Regions from separate parts of the Serratia sp. CoH_122_TC_1 genome, predicted to be linked through region 1. Evidence: predicted binding sites of a transcription regulator. Region 1 holds the regulator's gene; each other region holds the start of a gene.

Region 1 (9,980 bases):
CTTTTTATTGCAGAGTGTCAGCGCGGAACGCGGATGCCACCTTCAACGCCTTTCGGGCTGAATACTACCTGCCACAGTTGAATATCCCGCGCGCGGAATGCGCCGGCGCAGGCGTTCAGGTAATAACTGAACATGCGTTCGAAGCGATCCGAATAACGTTGGGAAAGTTCTGGCCAGGCCTGTTTGAATCGCTCGTACCATGCCATCAGCGTGCGATCATAATCAGCGCCAATATTGTGCCAGTCCTCCATCACAAAATGCCCCTCGCTGGCCTGAGCGATATGTGAAACGGAAGGCAAACAGCCATTCGGGAAGATATATTTGTTGATCCACGGATCAACATTCATATCTGTCCGATTCGAACCGATAGTGTGCAGCAGGAATAAGCCGCCCGGTTTTAAATTACGTTCAACAACATTGAAGTAGGTGCGGTAATTTTTAGGGCCGACGTGCTCAAACATGCCGACAGAAACGATCCGGTCAAACTGTAGGTGCAAATCGCGATAATCTTGCAGCAGGATTTCGACATCCAGCCCGGCACAGCGCGCTTGCGCCAACTTTTGCTGCTCGGCAGAAATGGTGACACCGACCACGGATACGCCAAAGTTTTTTGCTGCATAAGCGGAAAGGCCGCCCCAGCCGCAGCCAATATCCAGCAAACGCATACCCGGTTGTAGCTGCAGTTTTTCGCAAATCATCCGCAGCTTGGCCTCTTGCGCCTCTTCCAGCGTGGTTGCCTCTTTCCAGTAGGCGCAGGAATATTGCATATAAGGATCGAGCATCTGCGTAAACAGGTCGTTCCCCAGATCATAATGTTCTTTACCGACAATCCAGGCGCGTTTTTTCGATTGCAAATTGGTTAATCGCGCGGCGGCAATTCGGAGGGTATCTTTGAGATGGCGGGGGAGTTTCTTTTCCAGGCCAGCGCGGACCACATGGTGAAAGAATATATCCAGCCGTTCACACTCCCACCAACCGTCCATATAGCTTTCGCCAAGGCCAAGGGAGCCTTCCTGCAGAACGCGTTTAAAAAAACTGGGATTTTTAACCTGAATATCGAATGGGCGTGAGCCGTTTATTTCAATACCGGCCATGCTGAGCATTTCATGAGCGATACGATACCATTGGTTATCCTGAATGCTCACATCTTCTATACACGATGAACTCATAGCTTCTCCATCACCTTCTTCTGACTTATGACCCGTCAAAAAATAGCTTAGACAAATTCTGCGGGTGCATACGTTTACCTACGGTAAAAAGGTCCCGTGGCGTCTGATATCCGACTATGAACAGAGGAAAATTTTAAGAAGGTTCCTGCGCAAGAAACGCGGGAAAGGCAATCCTTAAAAAAGTGTGACGCCATACGCGTACACAACAGCAATTTGTGATAAAGAAATTATAAAAGTGTTATTTTAAAAGGTCGTTTTGAGTATAGGCTTGCCGAGGCGCTTACTCAACTGTAAATCGCACTCGGCAAAAATATTCTTTAAGTGATTATTAATAATGACAATTATGACGCAGGGTTAGCATGTTCCTGCTGTGTTACGCGTCTATCGTCCTCCACTGTTCCCCGTTGCCACATATAGCCCAATGCGGCCAAAAACACGGTTGAAACCATTACCGTCACCGTTGCCAATAACGGTTGGGCAATAAATGCCGAAACCAACATACTGGCGACAAAACACAAACCCAACTGCAAGGTGTTTTGCAAGGCTGCGGCTTTACCCGTGCCCTCAGGGAACGGCGTCAACGCATTCGCCACTACGATTGGATAGGTGGCGCCGTTAACGAGTGCCATCACGCAGAACGGAATCAACAAGGTGGTCAGCGTTGGCTCAGTCAGTGTGGCAACCAGGTATAGCGACACCATACTTATGCCATAAGCTACCAGCAGCCAGGGTAATAAGGTGTTGCCATTCATGCGGTTTAGCGCGGTGCGGCAACCATAACCCCCCAATAAGAACGCCAGCGTCTGTGGCACGTAGCTCAGACCAATATCGTTTGGGCTGTACCCCATATCACCAAGAATAAACGGCGAACCGGTCAGCCAGGCGAAGAAGCCGGCTGAGCAGGCGGCAAAGATCATGACGTTACCGCTGAAAGCACGTGATTTCAGGAGCTGGAAGAACGTTAGGCCGTTTTTCTTATTGGCGGAAGACACCGCTTTTGCGTTTTCTTTCAGCAGTAATGTCGGCAGTAATAAAACAACGGTGATGCCCAGCAGCACGGCGAAAATGGCGCGCCAACCCATGTGGTTTAACAGCCATGCCCCGACCAGCGGTGCCAATGCCGGGGAAAGTGCCACCAGTGGCATGATGGTGGCGAAAACGCGGTTTGCCTTACCTTCACGATAACGGTCAATGACGAGCGCTTGCCAGGTGACCGCGGCGGAACAGACCCCAATCGCTTGGATAAAACGCAGCGACCAGAGCTGAACGGCATTCTCTACCCACAACATCCCCAGGCAGCCCAAGGCAAACAGGGCCAGACCAATCAACAGCACGGGCTTACGGCCAAGGTGATCGGAAAGCGGACCCCAGAGCAATTGTGCAAAGGCAAAGCCCGCCAGGAAGATACTCAAACTGGCGCTGATCGCCCCGGCAGAGATTTGCAGGTCTTGTTGCATCACGCCAAAAGCGGGCAAGTACATGTCGGTAGCCAGGTAACCCAGCATACTCAGGCCGGCAAGATAGAACATAAAGCCAAAGGAATTTCGCATGGTATTTCTCGTTAATATTTTATTGTCGCAGGTTTTTAGCGCCGGCAAGTGTATCCGGCTGGATCTCTGCTTGTGAAACGGTAATATTTGCAAAGTGCTGTTAAAAAAATTGAAGGCAAAGCCATGTGGTCTGAATATTCTCTTGATGTAGTGGATGCGGTCGCCCGAACCGGCAGTTTCAGCGCAGCGGCGCAGGAGTTGCATCGGGTACCTTCGGCGGTCAGTTATACCGTGCGGCAACTTGAGCAATGGCTGGCGGTACCGCTGTTTGAGCGCCGTCATCGCGACGTGGAACTGACGCCTGCCGGCGTGCTATTTATTCAGGAGGCGCGCGGTGTCATCAAAAAAATGCTCGACACGCGTCGGCAGTGTCAGCAGGTGGCCAACGGCTGGCGTGGCCAGTTGAAAATTGCCGTAGATATTATCGTCAAGCCTCAACGTTGCCGTCAGTTGGTGTTGGACTTTTATCGGCATTTCCCTGACGTTGAATTATTGGTTCAGCCAGAAGTGTTCAATGGCGTCTGGGATGCGTTGGTGGATGGGCGTGCTGATATGGCGATAGGTGCGACACGGGCCGTGCCGGTTGGCGGTGGGTTTGCCTTTCGCGATATGGGCGATATGCGTTGGTTGTGTGTGGCCAGCCCGCAACATCCACTGGCGGCTCAGGATGGGTTGTTAAACGATGATCAGCTACGGCCTTTCCCATCGCTCTGCCTGGAGGATACCTCACGCAATCTCCCCAAGCGGGTCACCTGGACGTTGGATAACCAGCGGCGCTTGGTGGTGCCGGACTGGTCGTCGGCGGTGGATTGCCTGTGCGCCGGATTGTGTGTCGGGATGATGCCTGCGCATCAGGTCTTGCCGTTAGTACAACGTGGCGAGTTAGTGGCGTTACAGTTGCAGGAGCCGTTCCCAGCCAGCCCTTGTTGCCTGACGTGGCAGCAAAATACGCCTTCTCCGGCGATGGCCTGGCTGTTGGACTATTTAGGGGACAGTGAAACGTTGAATCAGGAATGGTTAAGCGAAGTGACGCCGGAAACCGCAGTGGCTTCCGGCGCGAATGACTAGCGGCGGTAATCGATGAACGGGCCGTCAGCAACCGAACGGCGCTCAACCAACTTGGGATGCACCTCAATCACCTGTGATTCTTCACGCTTGCTGATGATGCGATCCAACAACATGGTGAATGCCATCTCACCCAAACGCTCTTTGGGCTGATGAATAGTGGTCAGCGCCGGGGTGAAATAGCGCGCATTGCGCACGTTATCGTAGCCAATGACCGAGATGTCTTGAGGCACGCGTAGCCCAAGCTCATCGGCGGCGCAGATAGCCCCCATTGCCATGATATCGCCACCACAGAATACCGCTGTCGGACGCTGTTTCTGCGACAGTATCTGGTGCATGGCCTTGTAGCCGGATTCTGGCTCAAAGTCACCCTGCACGATCCACTCGTCGCGCACGTCGATATGGGCTTCCTCCATCGCTTTTAAGAAGCCCTGATGGCGCCCGCCCCCTGTATTACGTGACAGTTGGCCGGGAATGGCGCCGATATCGCGGTGTCCGCGTTCGATCAGATAGCGCCCAGCCAGATAGCCACCTTCGAACGCGTTATCAATGATGGTATCAGTAAAATCACCGCGTGCGGCGCCCCAGTCCATGACAACCATTGGGATGTTGCGGTAATCTTCCAACATGCCAAGCAATTGGTCCGGATATTCTGAACACATCACCAACAAGCCATCGACGCGCTTTTGCGCCAGCATTGCCAGATAGGCACGCTGTTTGTCCAAATTGTTGTGCGAGTTACACAGTATCAGCGTATAGCCTTTGCTGTAGCAGCTGTTTTCTACCGCTTCGATCACTTCAGCAAAGTAGGGCGCTTCACTGGAGGTTGCCAGCAGGCCAATCGATTTGGTGTGATTGACCTTCAGACTGCGCGCCACTGCGCTGGGTGAATAATGCAGCTCTTTAATTGCGGCACTCACGGCCGCTTTAGTCTCTTCGGCGACGAAACGAGTCTTATTGATGACGTGCGAAACGGTGGTGGTGGAAACGCCAGCGCGTTTGGCCACATCTTTAATCGTTGCCATGTAAAGAATGACTCCTGAACTCACATGTTGCAGTATGTAAGTGTGATGTTAATCGTTTGCCTGCGTAGATCCTTCTCCAAAGAAGCGAAAACTGAGTTTTTAGTGTGTTGAAGTCGTCAGCGCTTGGTCAGGAGGGGCATTTTTGCCGGTACACAGTTGTGAACTGCGAATTTTGTCCCATATTGAGCAAAAGGGGAAGAGGTAATCGGTATTATAAACCGGGAAATGATAACAAGATTTTATTGGCCAACTGTGTGAAAATGGTTTGACGCATTAATTGTGTGCCTTTTATCCTTGGGAAAACCAATCTGAAAAGGAGTTGTAATGGATACCGATCTGAAAATGTCACTGTTCACCACTGTCTGTGCGCTGGCCGTGATTATTGCTTTTAGCTTCACTGCAGCATTGAACTGATCCCCGAAGTAAAAACAGGCGCCGCTTCGTGCGCCTGTTTGCCTTATCCCACGCTATGCCAGGTTTTTCTCCACAAATGCCCAGTTAACCAGCGCCCAGAAGTTCTCCAGGTAAGTCGGGCGGGCGTTGCGGTAATCGATGTAGTAGGCGTGCTCCCACACGTCGACGGTCAGCAAAGGTTTATCTTCGCCGGTCAGCGGCGTGCCCGCGTTCGACGTGCTGACAATGGCCAGCGAGCCGTCAGTCCTCTTCACCAGCCAGGTCCACCCGGCGCCAAAGTTTTTGATTGCGGCATCGCTGAGTTGCTCTTTAAAGGCAGCGAAAGAACCAAATGCCTGATTGATAGCAGCAGCCAATGCGCCCTGAGGCTCACCGCCGCCCTGTGGCGATAAGCAGTGCCAATAGAAGGTGTGGTTCCATACCTGAGCGGCATTGTTGAAAATGCCGCCGCTGGACGCCTTGATAATCGCCTCCAGAGACAACCCGTCGAACTCGCTGCCTTTCAGCAAATTGTTCAGGTTGACCACATAGGCGTTGTGATGCTTACCATAGTGGTATTCGAGCGTTTCTGCGGAGATGTGGGGTTCGAGTGCGTTCTTCGCATAGGGTAATGCAGGTAGTTCAAACGACATTGCTTCCTCCTTATACAGGATCCATCCGACAACCCATAAAATGGATTACAGATTGACCTGTTTTTATTTTGGGTATTTAGCTTATCAATTTTCACGATAAAAATCAGGGATGAGTCGGAGAAAAGCACAGGTGGGGAACTAACAGTTAAAGAAGCAAACAGAGGAAAGCGGCTGGGAAGGCCAGCCGCTGAGCGCATTATCGAATGGTTTTCGGCGTCACCACACGGCGTGCGCCAATGTAGTGGTTTTGCCAGTAGTCGTTGTCGAGCTGGCTGATGCGAATTTCTTCACCCGTACGCGGGGACTGAATGAATTTGCCATTGCCCAGATAGACACCGACATGGTCAGCTACGCCGCGGTTATTAATGCGGAAGAACACCAGGTCACCACTTTCCAGTTCGTTTTTCTTGATCGGTGCAGCGTCGCGCAGGTGATACATTTCGTTAGCGGTACGCGGCATTTTGATTTTCACCACGTCTTTATAGGCGTAATAAATCAGACCGCTGCAGTCAAAACCGGTTCTTGGTGACGTGCCGCCCCAGCGATAAGGTTTGCCCATTTGATCCATCAGCTTGGCCATCGCGGTTTGCTTGGCGTGCTGATAGCGTTTCTTGTGGGCTGGGGTGAGCTTCAGCGGTTTTTCATCACGTGCCAACTTAGCGGTTGCCATACCGGCTTCACGATGACGACCATAACCTTTTTTGTAACCCTTTTTCGGTGGGGTCACTTTGATTTTGGCGGTTTGTTGAGTTTTGTGTTTCGATTTGGCGCTGACAACCTTTTTAGCGGCTTTTTCTGTCTTGGCTTTGGTAACCTTGGCTGTTTTTTGCGGGGTGGTGACTTTTACTTTTTTGCTGCTGGCCTTAACCGCTTTCTTTTTCTTACGGTCATCTGGCCGGGCTTCGTTTACGTGGCTCTTGCGCTGTTCAGCGGCAATACGCGCCTGTGGCGCTGCGTGCGCCAAATTGAAGAATAGCTGTGTAAACAACAGCACAAAAAGCGTAAGAATTAAACGCATGTCGACGTTACCAACCTTGGCCCCGGAACAGATATCGAAAGAATGACAGTATTCCCGAATTTCGCCATATAAAACAGCGAAGAACTCATAAATGATAATCCATATTGTGAGAAAACGTTAATGACATTTTTTTTGCTGAAAAATCAAACTGTTGATGTATAAAAAATCAACAACAAACGCGTGGGGAATTATTAAACGACGTGTTCTGGTGAAAAAATATAATAGTGAAATGGCCAAGTTAAAAATGTTATTCTGTGCGTATGTTTTGGTCGGAAAGCGCTGGCCGATGACATGCGACTGACAATGGGGAATGCCCTTGCAAAAGATGGCGTTTTCTTGTGACGGTTTCAGCCGCTACAATAGCCTGTGTGATGCATGTTGTAGCCATGAGATTTGGCTTGAGGAAGCAATATAATGACGACGACGATTGAAAAAATTCAGCACCAGATCGCTGAGAACCCAATTCTGCTGTACATGAAAGGTTCACCGAAATTGCCAAACTGTGGTTTCTCCGCACAAGCCGTGCAGGCATTGTCTGCCTGTGGCGAGCGCTTTGCCTACGTTGACATTTTGCAGAACCCGGACATCCGTTCCGAGTTACCGAAGTACGCCAACTGGCCGACGTTCCCACAGCTGTGGGTCGACGGTGAACTGGTCGGCGGCTGTGATATCATCATGGAAATGTATCAGCGCGGCGAACTGCAACAGCTGATCAAAGAAACGGCAGAGAAGTACAAACAGCAGGAAGACCAGCAGCCATAACCGGCTCGGTTTAATTGTTGGACGAGAGTCGGGCGGTGCCAGTTGATACTGGGCCGCCCGATTTTTTTTTGCTAAACGCCTCGTTTTTCTGTTGCTGCGTATAGCGTCTTTGCAACGATAGAGTTCGTTGAACGATGAGTCCTGATACGTAATTCAGAGTGCTTCGTCGGTATTGTCGGTAGCCAACGGCCAGCCACCAAGGCGCTTCCAGCGGTTAACCAGTTCACAGAACAACTGAGCGGTTTGCTCTGTGTCATACAATGCCGAGTGCGCTTGCGCGCTATCGAATGGAATGTTGGCGGCAATACAGGCTTTAGCCAGCACCGTTTGCCCCAGCACCAACCCACTCAACGCTGCAGTGTCGAAAGTGGCGAACGGGTGGAAAGGGTTGCGTTTCAGGCTGGCGCGCTCCGCTGCAGCCATCAGAAAGCTGTGATCAAAATTGGCGTTATGCGCCACAATAATCGCTCTGTTACACCCCCGGTCCTTGATGCCTTTGCGCACGGCTTTGAAAATCGCGTGCAGCGCATCGTGTTCGCTGACTGCGCCACGCAGCGGGTTGCTGGGGTCGATGCCATTAAAGGCCAGCGCTTCTGGCTGCAGATTAGCGCCTTCAAAAGGTTCTACGTGGAAGTGCAGGGTTTCGTCCTGCTGCAACCAGCCGTTCTCATCCATTTTTAACGTCACGGCGGCAATTTCCAGCAGTGCGTCAGTTTTGGCATTAAATCCGGCGGTTTCTATATCTATAACTACGGGGTAAAACCCACGAAAACGGCCACTCAGGGCGTTAAGATCACTTTTTTCGGCCATCAGTTTCTTATCTTCATCGAATGCAGCGCGCATTATGGCAAATTTTGCGCCCGGTTGCAGGCGGTTATCACGCGGATAAAAACAAGGGCGCAAAAAGCGCCCTTGATGATCGATCTCAGTGGCCGAGACCATGGCCGGCGTGTTTATTTTCGATCAGCTCAATCTTGTAACCGTCGGGGTCTTCAACAAAGGCGATGACCGTGGTGCCACCTTTGACAGGACCGGCTTCGCGGGTGACGTTGCCGCCTGCATTACGGATGCTGTCACACGTCGCGGCGACATCGTCAACACCCAGAGCCAGATGACCGAACGCGGTGCCCATTTCGTAGCTATCGGTGCCCCAGTTATAGGTCAGCTCAATCACCGCACCTTCGTTTTCATCGGTATAGCCTACAAACGCCAACGAGTATTTGTATTCAGGGTTCTCGCTGGTACGCAGCAAGCGCATGCCTAATACCTTGGTATAGAAGTCGATGGAACGTTGTAAGTCACCGACGCGGATCATGGTATGGAGTAAGCGCATAATTCCTCTGATTGGATGTGCCGTTGCCAGCGGCGGATGGATTGAAGCGAAAACCAGTATAGCGTTGCCGCATAAAGGATTTCAATGTAAGCCACGGAGGGGGGCGCAATGTGCTTGCAGTGACATTGTCACTGACTCTTGCTGTCATGCAACAAGCGCACACATTGTCGGCGATAGGAGCCTGAAAATCGCTACTATAGAAGTATTACGGAGCACCGTACGGCCTGATAACGAAGAAATGTCTGGGTTGGATGGGGTAGTTTATCAATTAGGATCTTGTTTATATGGTTGTTTATTTTTCCAGTGCAGATTTACTCCCCTTGCTGGAGGAGCCGACAAATGGATGAAATGCTGATACTGGTAGATGCCGAGGATAACGCTATTGGTTCACAAACAAAAATGCGGGTGCATCAGCAGGGGTTACTGCATCGGGCATTTTCAATATTTATATTTGATAGCCAGGGGCGTTTGCTGTTGCAGCAGCGGGCTTTCAGTAAATATCACTCGGCCGGCTTATGGACCAACACATGCTGCGGCCACCCGCGATGGGGAGAGTTAACGTTAGCCGCAGCGCAGCGTCGGTTGCAGGAAGAAATGGGTTTCAGCAGTGAGCTGCAGCAGGTATCCAGCTTTACCTATCGCGCAGAGGTGCCGGGCGATTTAATTGAGCACGAATTCGATCATATCTGCGTGGGGCTGTTTAACGGCGAACCGCAGGGCGATCCTGCAGAGGCAAAGAGTTGGCTGTGGATTGACCCTCAGCAATTAACCGATGAGATGCAGCGTAATCCAGATAACTTTACCGTTTGGTTTAGAACAATAATGGATAATATTGACGCCAATGAAATAGCACGTTGGGCGGCGCTGGTGGCCCGTTGAATTCATTCCTGAACATGCGGAGATAACGGTCTCTTTCTGCTGCCTTTTGGGAACAATGCTAAAAGCCCACCAATGCTTTCTCTGGCGGGCTTTTTTACTTAAATAAACATTCTTACGGCACAGTAGATCAATA
Region 2 (9,980 bases), on a different contig from region 1:
TGAGCATTTCGATGTGGCAATGGGCGGGGGCATCGAGCTGCCACAGGGGATGATCGCCCGTGAACTGGCGCCCGCACACGGCGTCCTGGTCGCTTCTGCCGAGTATCTGCAGCGGCACCCGAGACTTCAGCAGCCAGAGCAGTTAGCGGAACATGCGGGTATTTTTATCCGTTCGCCGCAAACAGGGCGAATCCGCAACTTGCCGTTGCGAAATGCAGATAACGAGCAACGGGTACCGGCTATGGCAATAAAAATGACGGTGAATGAGCCAGAAGCGGCGGCCCGGGCGGCGGAAATGGGGCTGGGTATTGCACTCATCAGTATGCCAAATGCCTTGCCCTTTCTGGAAAGTGGCCGCTTGATGCGGGTGCTGCCAGGTTGGTATGTCGACCGCGGTAGCCTGTGCCTGTACTTCCCTACCACCAAGTTCTTGCCAACCAAAACCCGAGTATTTGTCGATTACATTACCGAACAATTCCGACAGCAGAAGCTGGCCGCCCGTTTTGACGCCCGCTAGAAACGAGAAAAGCCCCTTTCGGGGCTTCTTTCTTCCGTCAGTTAACTGTCTGACGATCAGTTGAAAATCTCTGCGGTACCGTAAAGTTTGTTCTGGCCGCCCGCAGCAATGATGCGATAAGAGCTGGCGCCTGACGCTGCAGCTTTGCTAGCTAATTCGCTTTCCAATGCACTCAGGTTAGAGGCACCGCTAACGGATACGACACCGATTTTCTGGGCGTCGGCAGCAGGTTGGCTGGTCAGTTGGTCAGCGGCAACGCTAGCGAAAGAAGCGGTAGTCAGCAGTAGAGCAGTAGCAAAAATTTTGATGTTTTTCATGATTCATTCCTCAGGGTGTTTTAGGGTTGAGAGGTTGTCGTCTCTCGATGTGTTAGATAATAGGCTGACGCGGCTGAATAGAAAATCGGAGAGTTTTGATAATCTCTATCAAATAAATTGACTTATTTCTGAGCGGCGCGGCTTGCGCTGGCGTACCGGAAAAATGGCCACTACCCTTTGAGTAAGCAGGAACCTTAGAGGAGTAAATGGCATGTCAGTCAACGCGTTTATTGGCAGCTGGTCATTGGTGTCTTCTGTCTTCAAAGGGGAGGACGGCAGGGTCAATCATCCGCTGGGCGAGCAGGTGCTGGGTCGCATTAACTACGAGCCCAATGGCACCATGGCGGCGCAGCTATATAGCGCTACCCGGCCATGCTTTGTCGCCGACGATCTGGCGCAGGGCACTGACCAGGAAACCCACGCCGCCTTTATCAATATGATTTGTTATTTTGGTCGCTATCAGGTGGATGAGAGCGACCAGCGGGTAGTGCATCAGGTTGAAGGCAGCTCGTTCCCCAATTGGATCGGTAGCCGGCAGGAGCGCTTTTATCATTTCTCCGGCGATCGTCTCCAACTGCGTACGGTACCGCTGCAGCTTGGTAACGGCGTGCAGATCGGCGAATTGGTGTGGCAACGGATAGGAGCGTCCTCATGATCATTGTTCACCATCTGAACAACTCGCGTTCGCAGCGTATTCTGTGGTTTTTGGAAGAGTTGGATGTGCCCTATCAGGTACAGTGCTATGAGCGTGATCCACAGACTATGTTGGCGCCGCCAGCCTTGAAGAAGATCCATCCGTTGGGCAAGTCGCCGGTGATTGTCGATGGTGATCTGACGCTGGCGGAATCCGGTGCCATTATTGAATACCTGCAGGAAGCCTACGATGCGCAGGGGCAGTTTATTCCCACCGATTACCATGCCCGTCAGCAGTACCGATACTGGCTGCATTATGCCGAAGGTTCGCTAATGCCATTACTGGTGATGAAATTGGTGTTCAGCCGCTTGGGTCAGCCACCCATACCCTGGCTGCTCAGGCCCGTCGCGGGGGCGATTGGCAAAGGCGTGCAGCGTGAGTACCTGGACAAACAGATCGCGCCGCATTGCGACTATCTGGAACAACACCTGAGCAAAAATACCTGGTTTGTCGGTAATGAGTTCAGCGCGGCGGATATCCAGATGAGCTTCCCGCTGGAAGCGATGGCGGCGCGCGGCGCACTGGACGCTTGCCCGAAATTGCGTGGTTATCTGCAGCGTATTCATTCACGTCCAGCCTATCAGCGCGCTCTGGATCAGGGGGGACCTTATGACCTGCTGAGTTAAGACGATGGGCTATACTCGATGAGGTCACTCTTCATCGGAGGTAGCCCATGGCTACGCAAATTTTTGTTAACCTGCCGGTGGGCGATCTGCCCGCATCTGTTGCTTTTTTCACCCAGCTGGGCTTCGGCTTTAATCAACAGTTTACCGATGACACCGCCGCCTGCATGGTGGTCAGCGACAGCATTTATGTGATGCTGCTTACCCACGAAAAATTCAAAATGTTCACCCCGAATCCGGTTAGCGATGCCAGGAAGGCGACTGAGGTGCTGATATGTTTGTCGCAGCCTAATCGGGCAGCGGTAGACGATGTGGTGCGTAAGGCGATCGCCGCCGGCGGTAATACTTATAACCAACCGCAAGATTACGGCTTTATGTATGGGCATGGTTTCCAGGATCTTGACGGGCATATCTGGGAACTGATGTACATGGATGAAAATGCAGCGCGGGCGCAGTAGCTGCTTCGGCCCCCCGTTTTTGGGGGGCATTCCCATCGGATTTACCTATGGGACAAAAACCGTATTTTCGATAATGATAGTTCCCCAGGCTTTTTGCATGAATTGCCGCGATCTTTGGTTGATCAGAGGGTGTAGAAGGCTGGATAATCGTTTGCCTTGAATAAACCACCATAAATCACCCGTTTCACGCAATGGGAGTTAAACGTTTGCCTTATATGTGATGCCGGTTGGCAGCATGCGTAAAGGGCAAGGACGCGAACGTGACGGAAACGATACCGTAATAAACATGCGTGGGCGGAACAACAAGCCTTTTGAAACGGGCTGGCAATGAAACACAGGGGACAGCAACATGTCGAATTCTCAAGCGAACAACGCCGTTAAACCAAAAGGCGGGCTTGATGGTTATTTTAATATTTCTGCGCGTGGCAGCACCGTGCGTCAGGAAGTGGTGGCGGGGTTAACCACCTTCCTGGCGATGGTTTATTCGGTGATCGTCGTACCGAGCATGCTCGGCAAGGCGGGTTTCCCGCCAACGGCGGTGTTTGTCGCGACCTGTTTGGTCGCCGGTCTTGGATCGTTACTGATGGGGCTGTGGGCGAATTTGCCAATGGCTATCGGTTGTGCGATTTCACTGACCGCGTTTACCGCCTTCAGCCTGGTGCTGGGGCAACACATCAGCATTCCAGTGGCGCTGGGCGCGGTATTCCTGATGGGCGTACTCTTTACCATTATCTCGGTAACCGGTATTCGTGCCTGGATCCTGCGTAATCTGCCGATGGGCGTGGCGCATGGTACCGGAATTGGCATTGGCCTGTTCCTGTTGTTGATCGCCGCGAACGGTGTGGGCCTGGTGGTGAAGAACCCGCTGGACGGTTTGCCTGTGGCGCTGGGCGCATTTACGTCCTTCCCGGTTGTGATGACCTTGCTCGGGCTGGCGGTGATTTTTGGCTTGGAAAAGCTGCGAGTGCCCGGTGGCATTCTGCTGGTGATCATTGTCATTTCGATCATTGGTCTGCTGTTTGACCCGGCGGTGAAATATCAGGGCTTGTTCGCGATGCCTAGCCTGACGGATGCTAACGGCAAATCATTGATCTTCAGTCTTGATATCATGGGGGCATTGCAGCCTGTGGTATTGCCAAGCGTGTTGGCATTGGTGATGACCGCGGTGTTTGATGCGACCGGGACCATTCGTGCGGTGGCTGGTCAGGCTAACCTGTTGGATAAAGACGGGCAAATCATCAACGGCGGCAAAGCATTGACGTCGGATTCCCTGAGCAGCATTTTTTCCGGTTTGGTAGGTGCAGCCCCGGCTGCAGTGTATATCGAGTCTGCTGCGGGTACTGCGGCGGGGGGCAAAACCGGCCTGACGGCGACCGTAGTCGGCCTGTTGTTCCTGTTGATCTTGTTCTTGTCGCCGTTGTCTTATCTGGTACCGATTTATGCTACCGCACCTGCGCTGATGTATGTCGGCCTGCTGATGTTGAGCAACGTGACCAAACTGGACTTCAACGACTTTGTTGATGCCATGTCCGGCCTTCTGTGTGCGGTATTTATCGTACTGACCTGTAACATCGTTACCGGCATCATGTTGGGCTTTAGCGCATTGGTCATCGGTCGTATTTTCTCGGGCGAATGGCGCCGACTGAATATTGGCACCGTCGTGATCGCGGTGGCCCTGGTGGCGTTCTATGCCGGTGGCTGGGCGATTTAATCGTATTGTCGTTTCCCCCGTCGATTCGGCGGGGGATGTTTTATCTCCGCTTCAGATAAGTCTCCTTCTGTCTGTGCTGCAATTTGAAAGGCACAACAAGCTTTAACCGCTGTAAAAAAAGTGATCTACTATCGGGGCATACTCAGAGATGCAGTCTGAACCCTAGAGTCTAAGGAAAGCATGGAAATCTTTTTTACAATCCTCATTTTAATTTTGGTGGTCTCCCTGTCAGGGGTGGTGACGCGCATGTTGCCGTTCCAGGTACCACTGCCGTTAATGCAAATCGGTATCGGGGCCCTGCTGGCCTGGCCGCATTTCGGGTTACACGTCGATTTCGACCCTGAATTGTTCCTGGTATTGTTTATTCCACCCTTGCTGTTTGCTGATGGTTGGAAAACCCCCACGCGAGAATTCCTGCACCACGGACGCGAAATCCTGGGCCTGGCGCTGGTGCTGGTGTTGATTACTGTGGTTGGTGTCGGTTACCTGATTTACGCCATGGTACCGGGTATCCCGCTGGTGGCGGCGTTTGCGCTGGCTGCCGTATTGTCACCCACCGATGCCGTGGCGCTGTCCGGTATTGTTGGTAAAGGGCGGATACCGAAGCCGATCATGGGCGTGCTGGAAGGCGAGGCGCTGATGAATGATGCGTCCGGCCTGGTGTCACTCAAATTTGCGATTGCAGTGGCGATGGGGACCATGGTGTTTACCGTCGGGGGCGCGACGCTCGAATTCCTCAAAGTGGCGATTGGCGGCCTATTGGCTGGGGTCGCCGTCACTTGGCTCTACAGTAAATCGTTGCGTGTGATGAGCCGCTGGAGTGGGGATGACCCGGCGACGCAAATCGTGTTCCTGCTGTTATTACCCTTCGCCTCGTATTTGATTGCCGAACACATCGGCGTTTCTGGCATCTTGGCCGCCGTTGCTGCGGGGATGACCATCAGCCAGTCTGGCGTGATCCGCAACGCCCCGCTGGCGATGCGCCTGCGGGCCAATAGCGTTTGGGCGATGCTGGAGTTTGTGTTTAACGGCATGGTCTTCATCATGTTGGGTCTGCAACTGCCGGGGATCCTGGAGACCTCTATCTTGCAGGCAGAGCTGGATCCGACCATTCAGACCTGGTACCTGTTTGCCGATGTGGCCATTATCTACGCCGCGTTGCTGGTGCTGCGTTTCACCTGGCTATGGTTGATGAAAAACGCCAGCCGCCGCTTTATGAAAAAACGGCCGTTGCAGTTTGGTGATTTCAGTACCCGTGAACTCTGGGTTGCATCCTTCGCCGGAGTGCGTGGGGCGATTACGTTAGCCGGTGTGCTGTCGATTCCCTTGCTGTTGAGTGATGGTACGGCCTTCCCGGCACGCTACCAGCTTGTGTTTATTGCCGCCGGGGTAATCTTGCTTTCGCTGATTGCCGGCGTCATGGCGCTACCGCTGTTATTGCGCGGGGTGCAGGTGGCAGACAAGAGCGTCAGCAAGAGTGAAGAACGGATGGCGATTGCTATGGCGGCTGAAGTGGCGATCGAAAGTATCAACAAAATGGAAGAACGGTTGGCCGTTGATACCGAAGAAAACATTGATCCTCAGGTGTTGAAAGAGATTAGCTCGCGCGTGGTGGGAACGCTGCGGCGGCGTATCACCACCAAAGACGATATCGAAAATGCGCTGATGCTGGAAAACCTCGAACGACGCTTCCGCCTGACGGCGCTACGTGCGGAGCGGGGTGAGTTGTACCATCTGCGTGCCACGCAGAAAATCAGCAATGAGACGCTGCAAAAACTGCTGCACGATCTCGACCTGCTGGAAGCGCTGTTGATCGAGCGCGAAGGGTAATCGCCAACGGGCCGCGGAAGCGGCCCTTTTTACTTGGTGGGTGGCCAGTAGTCGCGGCAGCAGGCGATCCACGCCTGGGCGCTGTGCGACAGGTAATTGCCTTGACGCCAGATCAATCCGACCTTCCATTCCATACGCGGCTCCAGGGGCAGCCAGATCAGGTTTTCCTTATCCAGCCACTGACAAACCGGCTCCGGTAAGGTGGCGATACCGACTCCGGCCTGAACCATTGAAGCCAAGAAATCCCACTGCCCGCTGCGCACGGCAATTTGTGGCTCAAAACCCGCCTGACGGAAAGCCTTCATCAACATTTTGTACAGTGAAAAGTCTTCGTTATAAATCAGGATCGGCCATTCGGCCAATTCGGTGATATTAATGCTGGTGCGATTAAGCCAGTGTGGGGTGCGCGGTGTGACGACACACATCGGATGGTCGAGGAGCGGCAAGAACGTCAGCGGCTGTTCCGTATCAACCGGCAATATGGTCATTGCCAAATCCAGCTCGCCCGACATCACGGCTTGCTCAACCGATAACCCACCCAACTCGGAAATTTTCAGCTCAATGCCGGGATAGGTTTGGCGGAACTGGCGGATCAAATCGGCGATCTGCCGACCAACCATCGGCGGGATACCCAGTCTCAGCACGCCTTTTTTGACGGAGCTGATGTCTTCCAGCTCCGCCTCCAACTGGCGAAATTCATCGAGGATTGCCAGCCCACGCTGGTATACCGCCTGGCCGCTGTCGGTCAGATGCAGTTTACGCCCCTCGCGGATCAGCAACGTGCACTCCAGTTCCTCTTCCAGATTACGTAGCATTTTGCTGATGGTTGGTTGTGTGACGAACAGCTTTTCCGCTGCGCGGGTAAAGCTTTGCTGGCGCACGACTTCCACGAAGTAGCGCAGAGTGCGGACATCCACGTTGGGTTCTCCTCAGGGGCAATACCGGCGGGAAACTATTCCCTGATGGCATGATATTAATGATTTTAATTCATTTCAGGCCAGGTTTCCTGGCTGCGTATACTGTAAACCGTGAATTTTTGTTTGAGGTTGGTTTCCATGTTACTGGCGTTACGCCATGCTGCCCCCAGCGTATTGAATCGACTACAGGTGCCGATCCAGGTTGCGTTGTATGCGGGGCTATTTCTGATCGCCGATCGGCTCGTGCAACAGTTTCATCTGCCGCTGCCTGCCAATATTGTCGGCATGTTGATGATGTTGGCGTTGATCCTGCTGCGCATTTTGCCGTTGAACTGGGTTAAGGCTGGTTCTCGCTGGTTGCTGGCTGAGATGCTGCTGTTCTTCGTACCGGCAGTGGTCGCCGTAGTCAACTATGCCCAATTATTGATGGTGGAAGGCTGGAAGATTTTTTTGGTGATTGCGATCAGCACCATGTTGACGCTGGGGGCGACCGGATTGGTGGTTGATCGTGTCTACCGTCTGGAGATTTGGTTACGTCGCCGGAAGCAGTGCGATGCATGATTTTATCCTCAGTGTTCTCTGTTTTTTGGCGACATTGGCATTGTATTTCGCCAATAAAAGGCTTTATCGCCGCCGCCGTACTCTGTTGTTGATGCCGCTGGTCCTGACGCCAATGATCCTGGTGCTGTTGCTGGTGGTGACCCATACCTCATATCAGGATTACATTGGCGAAACGCACTGGCTGCTGTGGTTATTAGGCCCCGCCACTATCGCCTTTGCGGTACCGGTGTACGAGAACGTGCATATTATCCGCCGTCACTGGTTGTCGCTCAGTGCTGGGGTACTGACGGCGGTGTTGGTTGCGGTTTACAGCTCGGTATGGCTTGCGCGTTTGTTGACGCTGCCGGAAGAGGTTCAGCGCAGTCTGGCTGTGCGTTCGATCACCACGCCGTTTGCGCTGGAGGCTGCCAAGCAAATGGGGGGGCAACCGGATCTGGTAGCCCTGTTTGTTGTGATCACCGGGGTGTTTGGCATGGCGGTGGGCGACATCCTGTTTTTGCGGCTGGCGGTGCGCAGTCGCCTTGCGAAGGGGGCTGGGTTAGGAGCATCCTCGCACGGTGCAGGAACGGCAAAGGCGTATGAAATGGGGCAAGAAGAGGGGGTTGTATCCAGTCTGGTGATGATGTTAGCGGGGATTATTACGGTTATTGCCGCCCCCTTGATTGGACAATTGATGTGGTAAACCTGCGGCGCAAGATGCGCCGCAGGCTGTTGGTTAGGTCAACGAATGTCGGTCGGTATAGCGGGAGAGCGTGTGGACTCACGTAACACGCGGCCGATTTCGTCATGGCTGAAAATAATGGAATGATGGTTACAGGCCAGTGGCTGTATGTGCAAATGGTGACTAATCGAAGACAGTCCGTTGTCCGCAATCGCCAAAAGTTCCTGCCCATCTCCCTGGTCGGTCATACTCAAGTTCACGTCTTCCGTTGCCTTGAAAAGCGTGATGCGTGCGTGCTGCAAGGGGGCGCTGAGCGTCTCCTTATTCAGGGATAGCTCGGTCGGCTCCGCACGCAATGCTCTGGCGGCAGCGTCACCCTCAATGCCCAGCATGGCCAGCATAGCCGCCAGCAACCCTGGCTCACTGCGGATCTGGAAGGCCGTTTGATAGAAGGTATCCAGCAAAAATACCTGGATGTCACGGAAGCCTCGGCTTTCAAGCTGCGCGGCTATTTCCAGAGCAATCAGCCCCCCAAGTGACCACCCTAATAGGCGCACGGGGCGGGTAGGTGACAGCTTCATATGGCCAAGGTAATGGGATGCCAATTCGCGCAATGAGGTGATATGCGGGTGGATAAACAAATTGTGATTGTTGATCCCCAAGACGTTGAAAGCCCCCTCGAGCGAGATCGCCAAATCATGGTAAATATCGCACCCGGTTACCGCAGGATGAACCATCCAGATATCGTCGGCGGCAATGGTCCGATTAAGGCGCATCACCTGTTTAAAGTTAAAGTTGGTTTGATTTAGCCGCGCCAGCAACTGCTGCAGAGGCGCAGCAGAAATCGGGGCGGTGGCATCAGAGACTGTTTCTGCCGTCAATGCGCGAGCTTGCGCGCGCAACGTTGGGTGAGCAAACAGGGTTTTTATCACCACCGGATACCCACAGCGCTTCAGTTTGACCAAAAGTTGAATGGCATGCAGCGAATGGCCACCGAGTTCAAAGAAATCATCGTCCAGACCAATCTGCGTGACGCCGAGCAATTCCGACCACAATGCGGCAAGCTGTTGTTCTAATGCGGTTTGAGGGGCTTCATATTGCAACGAAACCTGTGTGAGCGGTGCGGGGGCCGGCAAGGCTTTGCGATCTAACTTACCGTTGGGTGACAGTGGCAGAGCCTTGAGCCTGACAAAGGTGGAAGGCACCATGTAATCGGGCAAGTGTTGCTGTAACTGAAGGCGCCATTGTGCTGAGTGCGAGCCCTCATCCGAAGCGACGACATAAGCCACCAGGCGTTTTCCTCCATGCCCATCTTCTCTCGCCAGTATTGCGGCGTCCTCAACGCCTTCGCATTGGCGTAGTTGCTGCTCTATTTCACCCAGTTCAATGCGCACCCCATGGATCTTGACCTGAAAGTCATTTCTGCCCAGGTATTCAATGTTGCCATCTGGCAACCAGCGGGCAAGGTCACCCGTCTTATACAGACGAGCCTGAGGATCAGCGCTGAAAGGATCGGCAATAAAACGTTCGGCGTTTAGCTCTGGCCGATTCAGGTAACCGCGTGCAACCTGAATACCCCCGATATGTAATTCGCCAGCAACACCAGGCGGAAGGGGTTGTAACTGAGCATCCAGAATATGGAGTTGCGTGTTGGCGATCGGTTTGCCAATAGGCACCAATGCCCGTTCGTC
Region 3 (9,980 bases), on a different contig from region 1:
GTGGCTGCCGGTCGCGTTGACGGTTTCTTCGAGATTGGCCTGAAGCCATGGGATTTCGCCGCAGGCGAACTGCTGGTGCGTGAATCTGGCGGCCTGGTGACCGACTTCGTCGGCGGCCACAACCACTTAAGCTCCGGCAACGTGGTAGCGGGTAACCCGCGCGTAGTGAAAGCCATGCTTTCTACCATGCGTGAAGAACTGAGCGAAGCGCTGAAGCGTTAATTCAGGCTATTACGCTGGCCGTCCGCAAACTGCCGGCGCTCACGACGCCTGAACCTGTTTTGAATATTGAAGCGCTGCAATGATTGCAGCGCTTTTTTTATGCCCGTTAGCGGGAGAAAGGCCGGATACCGCCACCGAACTCCGGTTGGGCACTGACGTATAACAGCAGCCCAGCGAATAACAAAATCAAACCACCGGCCAGTGCCAACGACCCCCACGCCACGGCACTCCAGGCAGCAGGGGCACGTGAACGGCTTAGGCGCACCGCCAGTCGACGGCTGTAATGCACCAGTAGAGCCAACAATGAAATGGTCAGCGAGGTGCCCAGCGCCATCGCCAACGCCGAAACAACGCCCCAGATAAAGACACCAATCACTTTGGAAAACAGCAACACCAATATCGCCCCCGAACATGGGCGCATCCCCATAGCCAGCACGATAGCGGCCTGTGTGCGCCAGTCGCTGCCCGCCTGTAATTCACTGTCGCTTGGCATATGCCGGTGGCCACAGCCGCAATGTTCATCGTGAACGTGATCCGCCGGCAACGGTTGCAGGCTGTTAATTCGCAGCGACGGCGACGGACGCAGGGTTTTCACCGCGCGGTAAAGTCGCTTCAAGGCACGCCAGCTCAGTAATACCCCAAGCAGCATCACCAGAATAAAACTGCCCTTCTCTAGCCAGAAGCTACTTTGGTGCAGTTGCCGTGATGACAGTTGCAACACCATCAGCATCAGCGTCACCAGTGCAATCGCCACCAACCCCTGTACCAACGACGCAGCAAAGGTCAGTTTCAGGCTGCTTTTCAGCCGTGCCGGATGGGTAGCCAAATAGGTGGCAATCACCACCTTGCCGTGACCAGGCCCCAGCGCATGCAGCACGCCGTAGCTCAGGCTAAACAGCATCAACACCAGCCCGGCCTGCTGCGGTGCAGCTTTTACCTGCTGTAGCAGACCGGCCAACTGCTGGTGCAGCCCTTTCTGCCACACCACACTTTGCATCAACAACTGCGGCCAATAGTGCCACGCCAACTGCGCACCCAACGCCAGCAACAGTGCAAACAAAAGCAATGGCCACAGACTGAAAGCCCAGTGTCGCTTACGCGCCGCCTGCTGGCTGAGGTTTATTGACATTGCAGACTGACCCGTTGGGCGAACTGTTGCCCCAGCGCCATATCTTCGCCGGGTGAATCGTTCTTATCGAGGGACAAGGCATAGGCCTGCAAAGACGAATTGGGTTTAGGTGTCATCAGCTTGAACTTGCATTGCGATGCCATTTCTGGCGGCAAGTGCAGTGCGGCCTTATCTTTGTAGGTCATATCGACAAAATAGGTTGGGTCATACGTAGAGATTTCAAACGGTTTGCCCGCCAGCGGTTGCGGCTCGGCCAGCGGTAACACAAACTCCAGCACCGCCTGGTGCCCCTGGCGTGACAAATGGTATTCCGTCGGCAAATTCAAATATTTCACCCGCTTACCGTCGCGGTACATATCCGTGAAATAATGCTGACCAAGTACATTGGCCATGACCTGCGCTGCCAGCTTTTTCCATACCTCTGAATCGCTTTTGGCATTCTCCGCGTCGTACAGCAAATCTGCCGAGGTGATTTCATCCATAACCCAAACCATTTTCAAGCCAACCAGCTGTTGATCCTTCACCACAAAGGTGGTGTTCATATCAATAAAGCTGTGCGGGTGAGCGACAGCGCCGGCACTGCATAACAGTAGAAAACCAGCCAGAATAAAACGTAACTTCATCATCAAACGATACTCATTATTGTTATAAAGTAACATCAACCAATCTTAAACCACCGCTATTCCGCCCAATAATTGTGACGAAAGTTGTAAGCCGAAGTAAAACCGGGTGCCGTAGCCACGCCGCGCATCGCCTTTTGCTATGCTTATTCATAATTTAAACGTTACCTGCCTGAAGGTGATATGAGCCTGGACACTGCCCCTGTGCCTGAGCTCTCCGGTCAACAACGACGCTGCCATCTACTATTGATGCTGTATGCGCCGGTGCCCGCAGTACAACTGGAGACCATCAGCCAAATTAATGGCGTCGCCCCCCCTATCACCCGGCAAGATATAGCCGAGGTTGCCAGTGAAATCCAGCGTTTCCACCATCTGGAGATCGACGGCAATCCCGACGAGGGATACCGGATTCGGGGCACTACGCTCAATCAACGCCTCTGCCTGCTCCACTGGCTGCGACGAGCTCTGCGCTGTAGCCCAGAATTTATCGAGCGGCATTTTTCCCCCTGGCTACGGCAGGCGCTGGGAATAAGCCAGGATCTGACCACGCCGTTGGAGCAATACATCAGTGCATGTGAACCGCTGATCAACCGCAGCTTTGATCGGCGCGATCGTCAGTTCTTGCAGCACTACCTTCTGTATTGCGCGTGGGAAGCTCGGAGCCAGCGGCATCCCATGTTTAATCCTGCCCAGCGCGACTGGCTTCATCAGAAGCCAGAACATCAGGTGGCGAGCAGGTTGCTTCAATCGCTGAATCAGCTTTTTGCCCTGCAACCCGAAGACAGCGAAAGCGACTTTCTTGTGTTGATGTTCACCATGCTGAAAAACCACAGCTATCACAGTAACGACTCTGCAGAAGACCTGCGGCTGATGGCTGCGATTGAAAATATGGTCGAACGCTTCCAACAGATATCCGGTATGACCTTCAGCAGTAAAGACGATTTGATCAGCCAGCTGTTTGCGCATCTGGCACCAGCGGTGGAGCGTTGTCGCTTTGAAATTGGTATCGACAACACACTGCTGGAAGAGGTCGAACGCAAATATCCGCGCCTGATGCGTACTGCCCAGGAAGCGCTGGCCCCCCTTGAACAGGAGTACGGCATTCACTTCTCCAGTGAAGAAGCCGGGCTGGTTGCGATCAGTTTTGGTGCCTGGTTGATGCAAGGCAATGCGTTACAAGAAAAGCAGGTACTGTTGCTGACGCTGGACAATCCGCAATTGGAAGAGGAAGTGGAATATCAAATTCGCGAATTAACGCTACTGCCATTGAATATCAAATATTTACCGCTGCGTGATTACCTGCACTCCGGTGCCCCACAGGGGGTAACGCTGGTCATCACCCCGTACGCCACGGAGCACGGTGCACTGCAACCGCCACTGATTTACACTGAATTACCGCTAGAACGCCAGCAGCGCAAAGCCATACGTGCGCTGCTGGAAACCTCTTAGCGGTTGCCGCTGATTGCAACGGCCGGCGGACGAATAAACAGCGCCGGCAACGCCACTGCCGCCATCACCCAGAACACCCCGCCATGCAGATGCTCGAACAGGAAGCCGGCAATCACGGTCATAATCGCAATCCCGCCCCCCATCGCCAGTGCCGAGTAAACCGCCTGCAGGCGGATCACTTCCGGCCCTTTGCGCGCCGCGATAAAGCGCATTGCCGCCAGATGGCAAACCGTAAAGGTGCCGCAGTGCAGAATCTGAATCACCAGTAGCCACCCCAACTCGGTGCTGGTGGCCATCAGGCTCCAGCGCAATATTCCGCAACAGGCGGAAAGCAGCAGCAAATTGCGCGCATTCCAGCGACGGAACAGGAAATTGCTGCTGGCGAAAATGATCACCTCTGCCACGACGCCCAGCGACCACAAGTAACCGATGGTCGATGCCGAATAACCTGCCTCTTGCCAATAAATGGACCCAAAACTGTAATAACCGGCGTGTGCACCTTGCAACAGGGTTACGCACAACAAGAAGCGCCAAACCGGCCCTTCTTTAAGCATCTCCCGCAATGAACGATCTGCTTCATTGTGGATACGCGCTTCGCCCTGTGGCATCACGCTCGGTTTCAGCATCATGCCCAACAGCATGGCTAATATGCTGATAATCAAGCTGTAGAGAATAGCGTTATGGCCCCAAACGGAAACCATCTGACCGGTCAACGCCGAACCAATCACAAACGCCAGCGATCCCCACAGCCTGACACGACCGTAATCCATAGCGATCTGTTTTTGCCAGGTACCGGCCAACGCGTCTGTAAGCGGGACTAACGGCGAAAAGAACAGATTGAAGCCGGCGATCACTAACATTAGCCAGCCCCAGCCATTACCAAAACAAAACCCGATGGCGAAAGCCAGTGTCAGCAATGCCAGCAGGCGCAGTGCCGTCACCAGATGAGAGGGATCTTTTACCCGGGGGGCTATCAGCAAACTTCCCAGGAAACGTGCAACCAGACCTGCGCCAAGCAGAATACCGATAGTTTCAGGCGGTATGCCCTCACCTTTTAACCAAACGCCCCAAAAAGGTAAGAAGATGCCATAAGAAAAGAAGTAGGTGAAATAGCTAAGAGCGAGCCAACGCGTTGATTGCAAAACCATGATCCCTCCGGTGTGAAGGCGATACTTTGACAGAGGTCACACTGGCTAGCAATGTACATTCACCGTCTAGGGGGTAGAGTGCTAGGTAGTTCACAGTTTGTCTGCAACAGGTATAAAAAAACCCGCCGAAGCGGGTTTTTAAAGGGAAAGCAGAGTTATGCGTAAACCGGCAGGCGGGCGCAAATATCCAATACTTTCTTCTTGGTACGTTCGATGGTGGCTTCATCGTTGATGTTGTCCAACACATCACAAATCCAACCCGCCAATTCACGCACTTCAGCTTCTTTGAAGCCACGGCGAGTCACTGCTGGCGTACCGATACGCACACCGGAGGTGACGAATGGGCTCTTAGGATCGTTTGGCACGCTGTTTTTGTTCACGGTGATGTTGGCACGGCCCAAGGCTGCGTCAGCTTCTTTACCGGTCAGGTTCTTGTCAACCAGATCCAGCAGGAACAGGTGGTTATGCGTACCGCCGGAAACCACTTTGTAGCCGCGGTCCAGGAACACTTGCACCATGGCTTTGGCGTTATCAGCCACTTGTTGCTGGTAAATCTTGAACTCAGGCTCCATCGCTTCTTTCAGCGCTACCGCTTTACCGGCAATCACGTGCATCAGCGGGCCACCCTGGCCGCCAGGGAACACTGCAGAGTTCAGTTTCTTGTACAGCTCTTCATCACCGCCTTTCGCCAGGATCAGGCCGCCACGCGGACCCGCCAGGGTTTTATGCGTTGTGGTGGTAACGATGTGTGCGTGTGGTACCGGGTTAGGATAAACGCCAGCGGCGATCAGGCCTGCAACGTGCGCCATGTCAACGAACAGGTAAGCACCAATGCTGTCGGCGATTTCACGCATTTTTGCCCAATCAACGATACCGGAGAAGGCCGAGAAGCCACCGATGATCATTTTTGGTTTGTGAGTCTGTGCCTGTTTGGCCAGATCTGCGTAGTCGATTTGGCCTTTTTCGTCGATGCCGTAAGGCACCACGTTATACAGCTTGCCGGACAGGTTGACAGGTGAACCATGAGTCAGGTGACCGCCGTGTGCCAGGTTCATCCCCAAAATGGTGTCGCCCGGCTGCAGCAGCGCGGTATAAACAGCAAAGTTTGCCTGAGAGCCGGAGTGCGGCTGTACGTTGGCATAATCGGCACCGAACAGTGCTTTAGCACGGTCGATAGCCAGTTGCTCAACGATATCCACGTATTCGCAGCCGCCGTAATAACGCTTGCCTGGATAGCCTTCAGCGTATTTGTTGGTCAACTGGGAACCCTGAGCCTGCATAACACGCGGGCTGGTGTAGTTCTCAGACGCAATCAGCTCAATGTGCTCTTCCTGGCGCACAACTTCTTGCTCCATTGCACGCCACAGTTCGGCATCGTAATCAGCAATGTTCATTTCACGCTTTAACATCCGGCTTCTCCTGACTTAAATCGGCTAACTAAAAAATCACCACCCGTTTGGGCTCTGGGACACAGTGTAAACTGTTTCCCCCTACCGAGGATAGGTCTTGACAGAGGTTTTTACGCAAACGATTGGCTTTAGGCGCAGCAAGGTTTTGATCCGATAAACAGTGCCATTGGGCAACGGACTTTTACTCATGCTAAGAATGCGGTTTTTTCATGTTCTGTGAGCGGGATCGCCGCTGAGCGACCCCGCAAAAAAATCAGGGGTATTTACAGCCGCAACAGAAACCGCTAGGATGCATTCAAACTTAAAGATGCATTTAAAATACATCATTACAAAACACCAATAATGATCGACCAAGGAGCGCTACCATGCTGGATAGCCAAACCATCGCCACCGTAAAATCTACTATTCCCCTGCTGGCCGCTACCGGGCCGAAACTGACCGCGCATTTCTACGACCGCATGTTCGAACACAACCCCGAATTAAAAGATGTGTTCAACATGAACAACCAGCGCAATGGCGATCAACGCCAGGCACTGTTCGACGCAATTTGTGCCTACGCCGCGAATATCGAAAATCTGGCGGCCCTGCTGCCTGCCGTAGAGCGTATTGCCCACAAACACACCAGCCTGAATATTCAACCGGATCAATATCAAATTGTCGGCGGTCATCTGCTGGCCACATTGGACGAAATGTTCAGCCCGGGCCAAGAGGTACTGGATGCCTGGGGCAAAGCCTATGGCGTGTTGGCGAATGTGTTTATCCAGCGCGAAGACCAAATTTATCAGGCCAGTGCAACCGCCAACGGTGGCTGGCGTGACCTGCGAGCTTTCCGCATCGTCAAAAAACAGCCGCAAAGCGACGTGATTTGCAGTTTCGTCTTGGCGCCCGTTGACGGCGGCAAAGTGATCGACTTCAAGCCGGGCCAATATCTGGCGGTCTACATCAAACATGACAGCATGGAAAACCAGGAAATACGCCAATACTCACTGACCACCTCACCTAACGGCGAATACTACCGTATCGCAGTCAAACGTGAAGATCAGGGGAAAGTCTCTAACTTCCTGCATCAGCAAGCCAAAGAAGGCGACGTGATTTACCTCGCCCCACCGCACGGGGACTTCTTCCTCGACGCGCAGCCGGAAACACCTGTGGCGCTGATTTCCGCCGGTGTTGGCCAGACCCCGATGCTCGGCATGCTAAATACCCTGCACGATAGCCAGCATCCGGCGGATATACACTGGCTGCATGCAGCGGAAAACGGCAGCGTTCACGCCTTTGCCGATGAAGTTGCGGATATTGCCAAACGTATGCCAAACCTGAGCCGTCACGTGTGGTACAACCAACCAGGTGCAGACGATGTAGAAGGCCGTGACTACCAGAGCCGTGGTCTGATGAATCTGAGTGCTCTACGCGAAACGCTCAGCACCCCACAGATGCATTACTATTTCTGCGGCCCGGTCCCCTTCATGCAGTATGTGGCCAAGCAGTTGCTGGAGATGGGGGTAGATGCCGATCGCATCCACTACGAATGCTTCGGCCCACATAAAGTGATGTAATTGAAAAGGGCGCGGCCCCTATGAGCCGCGCCCGTATTGCGCATAATTGGCATTGCCTCGCGACGGCACCCCAGCGAATCCCCAAGAACGTACAAATAGTCCATGACGGGGGAAGCGCAGGCAGTCAACAATGAAGCCGCTTCAAATAGGACAGTGTCTGGTTATTTCTCCGCCAGCTTGCGCGTCTCCTGCACCTGCTGCGCCGTAACCGGTGCCGACTGGTTGCCCCAACTTCCTCGTAAATAGCTCATCAGATCGGCAGTTTGCTGGTCATCCAATGCCCAAGCGTAACCCGGCATGGCGATCGCCGTGGCGTGTTGTGTGATAGGCGTATGCGCGCCTTCCAACACCACGCGCAGCGCGGTGAGTGGGTTCTCCGCCGTGACCGTCGCATTGCCCGCCAGTGCCGGAATGGTGTTGTCGCTCCCCTCGCCCTTATTGCCATGGCAGGTTGAACAGTACATGGCGTAGGTGCTTTGCCCCGCTTTCCAGTTGTCGACCGCCATTGCGACAGGTTTTTCCGCCGACGGTTTTTCTGCCTCCAGGCTGTGCAAATAGGTGGCAATGGCATTCAGATCGCCGTCCGTGAGGTACTGCGTGCTGTGGCTTACCACCTCACTCATCGGCCCGGCGACCGCAGCATGTTGGCTGCGCCCTGTTTTCAGCAAAGACACCACCTCGTCCTGCTTCAGACCGCGTAATCCCGATGCGTACCAACCATCCAGCTCAGCGCCACTCAGGAAGGCAGGTTCTTTGCTGCCCAGCCCTTTCTCTTGCATCGCCCAGCCGCGCGGCGTATGGCAACTGCCACAGTGCCCAGCCCCTTGCACCAAATAAGCACCACGATTCCATTCGGCACTCTGACTGCTGTCCGGCTTGTAAGGCGTATCGTCATGGAACAGTTGGTTCCAGACCGCCAGCGGCCAACGCATCGACAACGGCCAGCTGATATCACTAGCACGGTTGGCCGTATTCTGCGCCGGGACTTCCTTCATCAGGTAGTCATACAGCGCACGCATATCTTCCGCGTTCATTTTGGCGTAAGAGGTATACGGCATCGCGGGATACAACCGATGGCCATCTTTGGCGATCCCCTGGCGCATAGCGCGATCAAACTCGTCAAAAGAATAGCCACCGATGCCTTGCTGTTTGTCCGGGGTGATATTGGTGGCGTAAATGTTGCCCAACGGCGTAGGGAACTTCATCCCACCAGCAAACAGAGCGCCACCCGGCGTGGTATGACAGGCGGTACAGTCCCCGGCCTTAGCCACATACTCCCCCGCCGACATTGCCTGGGCCGAACCGCCCGCTGCCAGTAAGGTCAGCAAATACAGTGAACGCATTCTCATGCTCCCTCCTTCGCCGCAACATGGCTGAAGGCCAACTCATTGACCGCACGCCATGCCTGGTCGATCGCCGAGTTGGCATACGGACTCCAGTCAGAGTCCGAGTTGGCAATCACAATCTTGCCGATCGGCTTACGCGCTGTCGCAATGATTTTCTTTGCTTCATCCTCATCATCAAACAGCCCATTGAGGAAGTAGGAATAGCCATGTGACCAGCGGTTTACGGTAATGGCTTCAATATCTCGCTGATGATCGAACCCGGCAGAACCGAGCATGCCCTGTAGCTGCTCACGGATCATCTGCTCATGCACCTCAAACGGCGTGCCCAGCAGTAAGGCGCGCCCCTTGCGAGACTGCTCACGTGGGCTTAACCCGCTCCCCGCCAGCGTCGGCACATACACCATGTGCAGGCCGATCGGTTGGTTCGGATCGCGCGGGTGCTGATAGCCGCCCATGCTCACCGGGTAATCCAACTTCACGCGGCAATACGGTGCCGTTGGCGAGTACACCTCATGCACACCCAGTTTGATAAATGGCTGCCAATTGCGGATCACCACTTTGCTGTACACCAACGGTGACTTCACGTTCTGCTTGAGCGCTTCTTGCTGTTCCGACGACATTTCCGGCACCAGATACGGGATCATCATATTGTACCCGGCCATCACGACCTGTCCGGCGCGTACCTTGGTCATTTTCTCGCCGGTCATATAGGTCACTTCAACCTTGTCGCCGACGTTAGCCGCATGCAGGCCCGTGCTATTGAGCCGCAGTTTTACCGGTGACGCCGCGCGATCAAGCTGGCTGTAGTCGAACTTCGCCAACACGATGTCATTCATGTCCTTACCGCCCGGTGAAACCGCCGGGATCAAATGACGCACCATCAAGCGCGTCAATGTGGCGTTGCCGTCAGGGAAATGGAACACGTAGGGATCGTCGAGATCCGCCTGCGACTCTTCGTCCAGCGGCGGTAAATTCATGCCATTGAGCCCAGGCAAGTCGCAGATGCGTGCGTCACTGCATGATGTCGCATCAATGCCCACAGCCTGGAAGTCACTGGTGGTTTGCTGGAAATAACGGATCGCCATTTCGCTCAGGCCGACC

Evidence for each region. Region 1 encodes PurR, which represses purine synthesis genes. Its sites were predicted from a motif close to CANGCAAACGTTTGCNTG; they were not measured.
Region 2: the regulator PurR is predicted to act here: its motif matches at 2,805-2,822, upstream of AC2FC2_RS07950 (NCS2 family permease).
Region 3: the regulator PurR is predicted to act here: its motif matches at 6,089-6,106, upstream of glyA (serine hydroxymethyltransferase).

Annotation. Positions count from the first base shown of each region.
Region 1 is NZ_JBXWLA010000003.1:268,879-278,858, reverse strand. It holds gene cfa (cyclopropane fatty acyl phospholipid synthase) at 18-1,169, opposite strand; gene punC (purine nucleoside transporter PunC) at 1,511-2,719, opposite strand; gene punR (DNA-binding transcriptional activator PunR) at 2,843-3,787, shown strand; gene purR (HTH-type transcriptional repressor PurR) at 3,784-4,809, opposite strand; gene cydH (cytochrome bd-I oxidase subunit CydH) at 5,134-5,223, shown strand; gene sodB (superoxide dismutase [Fe]) at 5,277-5,855, opposite strand; gene AC2FC2_RS05670 (C40 family peptidase) at 6,052-6,873, opposite strand; gene AC2FC2_RS05665 (Grx4 family monothiol glutaredoxin) at 7,288-7,635, shown strand; gene rnt (ribonuclease T) at 7,789-8,478, opposite strand; gene gloA (lactoylglutathione lyase) at 8,561-8,968, opposite strand; gene idi (isopentenyl-diphosphate Delta-isomerase) at 9,308-9,847, shown strand; gene eamB (cysteine/O-acetylserine transporter) at 9,946-9,980, opposite strand, start outside.
Region 2 is NZ_JBXWLA010000005.1:77,943-87,922, forward strand. It holds gene AC2FC2_RS07925 (LysR family transcriptional regulator) at 1-517, shown strand, start outside; gene bhsA (multiple stress resistance protein BhsA) at 574-834, opposite strand; gene AC2FC2_RS07935 (lipocalin-like domain-containing protein) at 1,046-1,489, shown strand; gene AC2FC2_RS07940 (glutathione S-transferase family protein) at 1,486-2,154, shown strand; gene AC2FC2_RS07945 (VOC family protein) at 2,202-2,609, shown strand; gene AC2FC2_RS07950 (NCS2 family permease) at 2,959-4,320, shown strand; gene AC2FC2_RS07955 (Na+/H+ antiporter) at 4,501-6,150, shown strand; gene AC2FC2_RS07960 (LysR family transcriptional regulator) at 6,180-7,067, opposite strand; gene AC2FC2_RS07965 (CidA/LrgA family protein) at 7,206-7,628, shown strand; gene AC2FC2_RS07970 (LrgB family protein) at 7,621-8,310, shown strand; gene AC2FC2_RS07975 (non-ribosomal peptide synthetase) at 8,349-9,980, opposite strand, start outside.
Region 3 is NZ_JBXWLA010000012.1:119,633-129,612, reverse strand. It holds gene suhB (inositol-1-monophosphatase) at 1-222, shown strand, start outside; gene AC2FC2_RS16670 (nickel/cobalt transporter) at 329-1,351, opposite strand; gene AC2FC2_RS16665 (DUF1007 family protein) at 1,342-2,010, opposite strand; gene csiE (stationary phase inducible protein CsiE) at 2,155-3,420, shown strand; gene AC2FC2_RS16655 (3-phenylpropionate MFS transporter) at 3,417-4,568, opposite strand; gene glyA (serine hydroxymethyltransferase) at 4,724-5,977, opposite strand; gene hmpA (NO-inducible flavohemoprotein) at 6,343-7,533, shown strand; gene AC2FC2_RS16640 (c-type cytochrome) at 7,695-8,882, opposite strand; gene AC2FC2_RS16635 (NAD(P)-binding protein) at 8,879-9,980, opposite strand, start outside.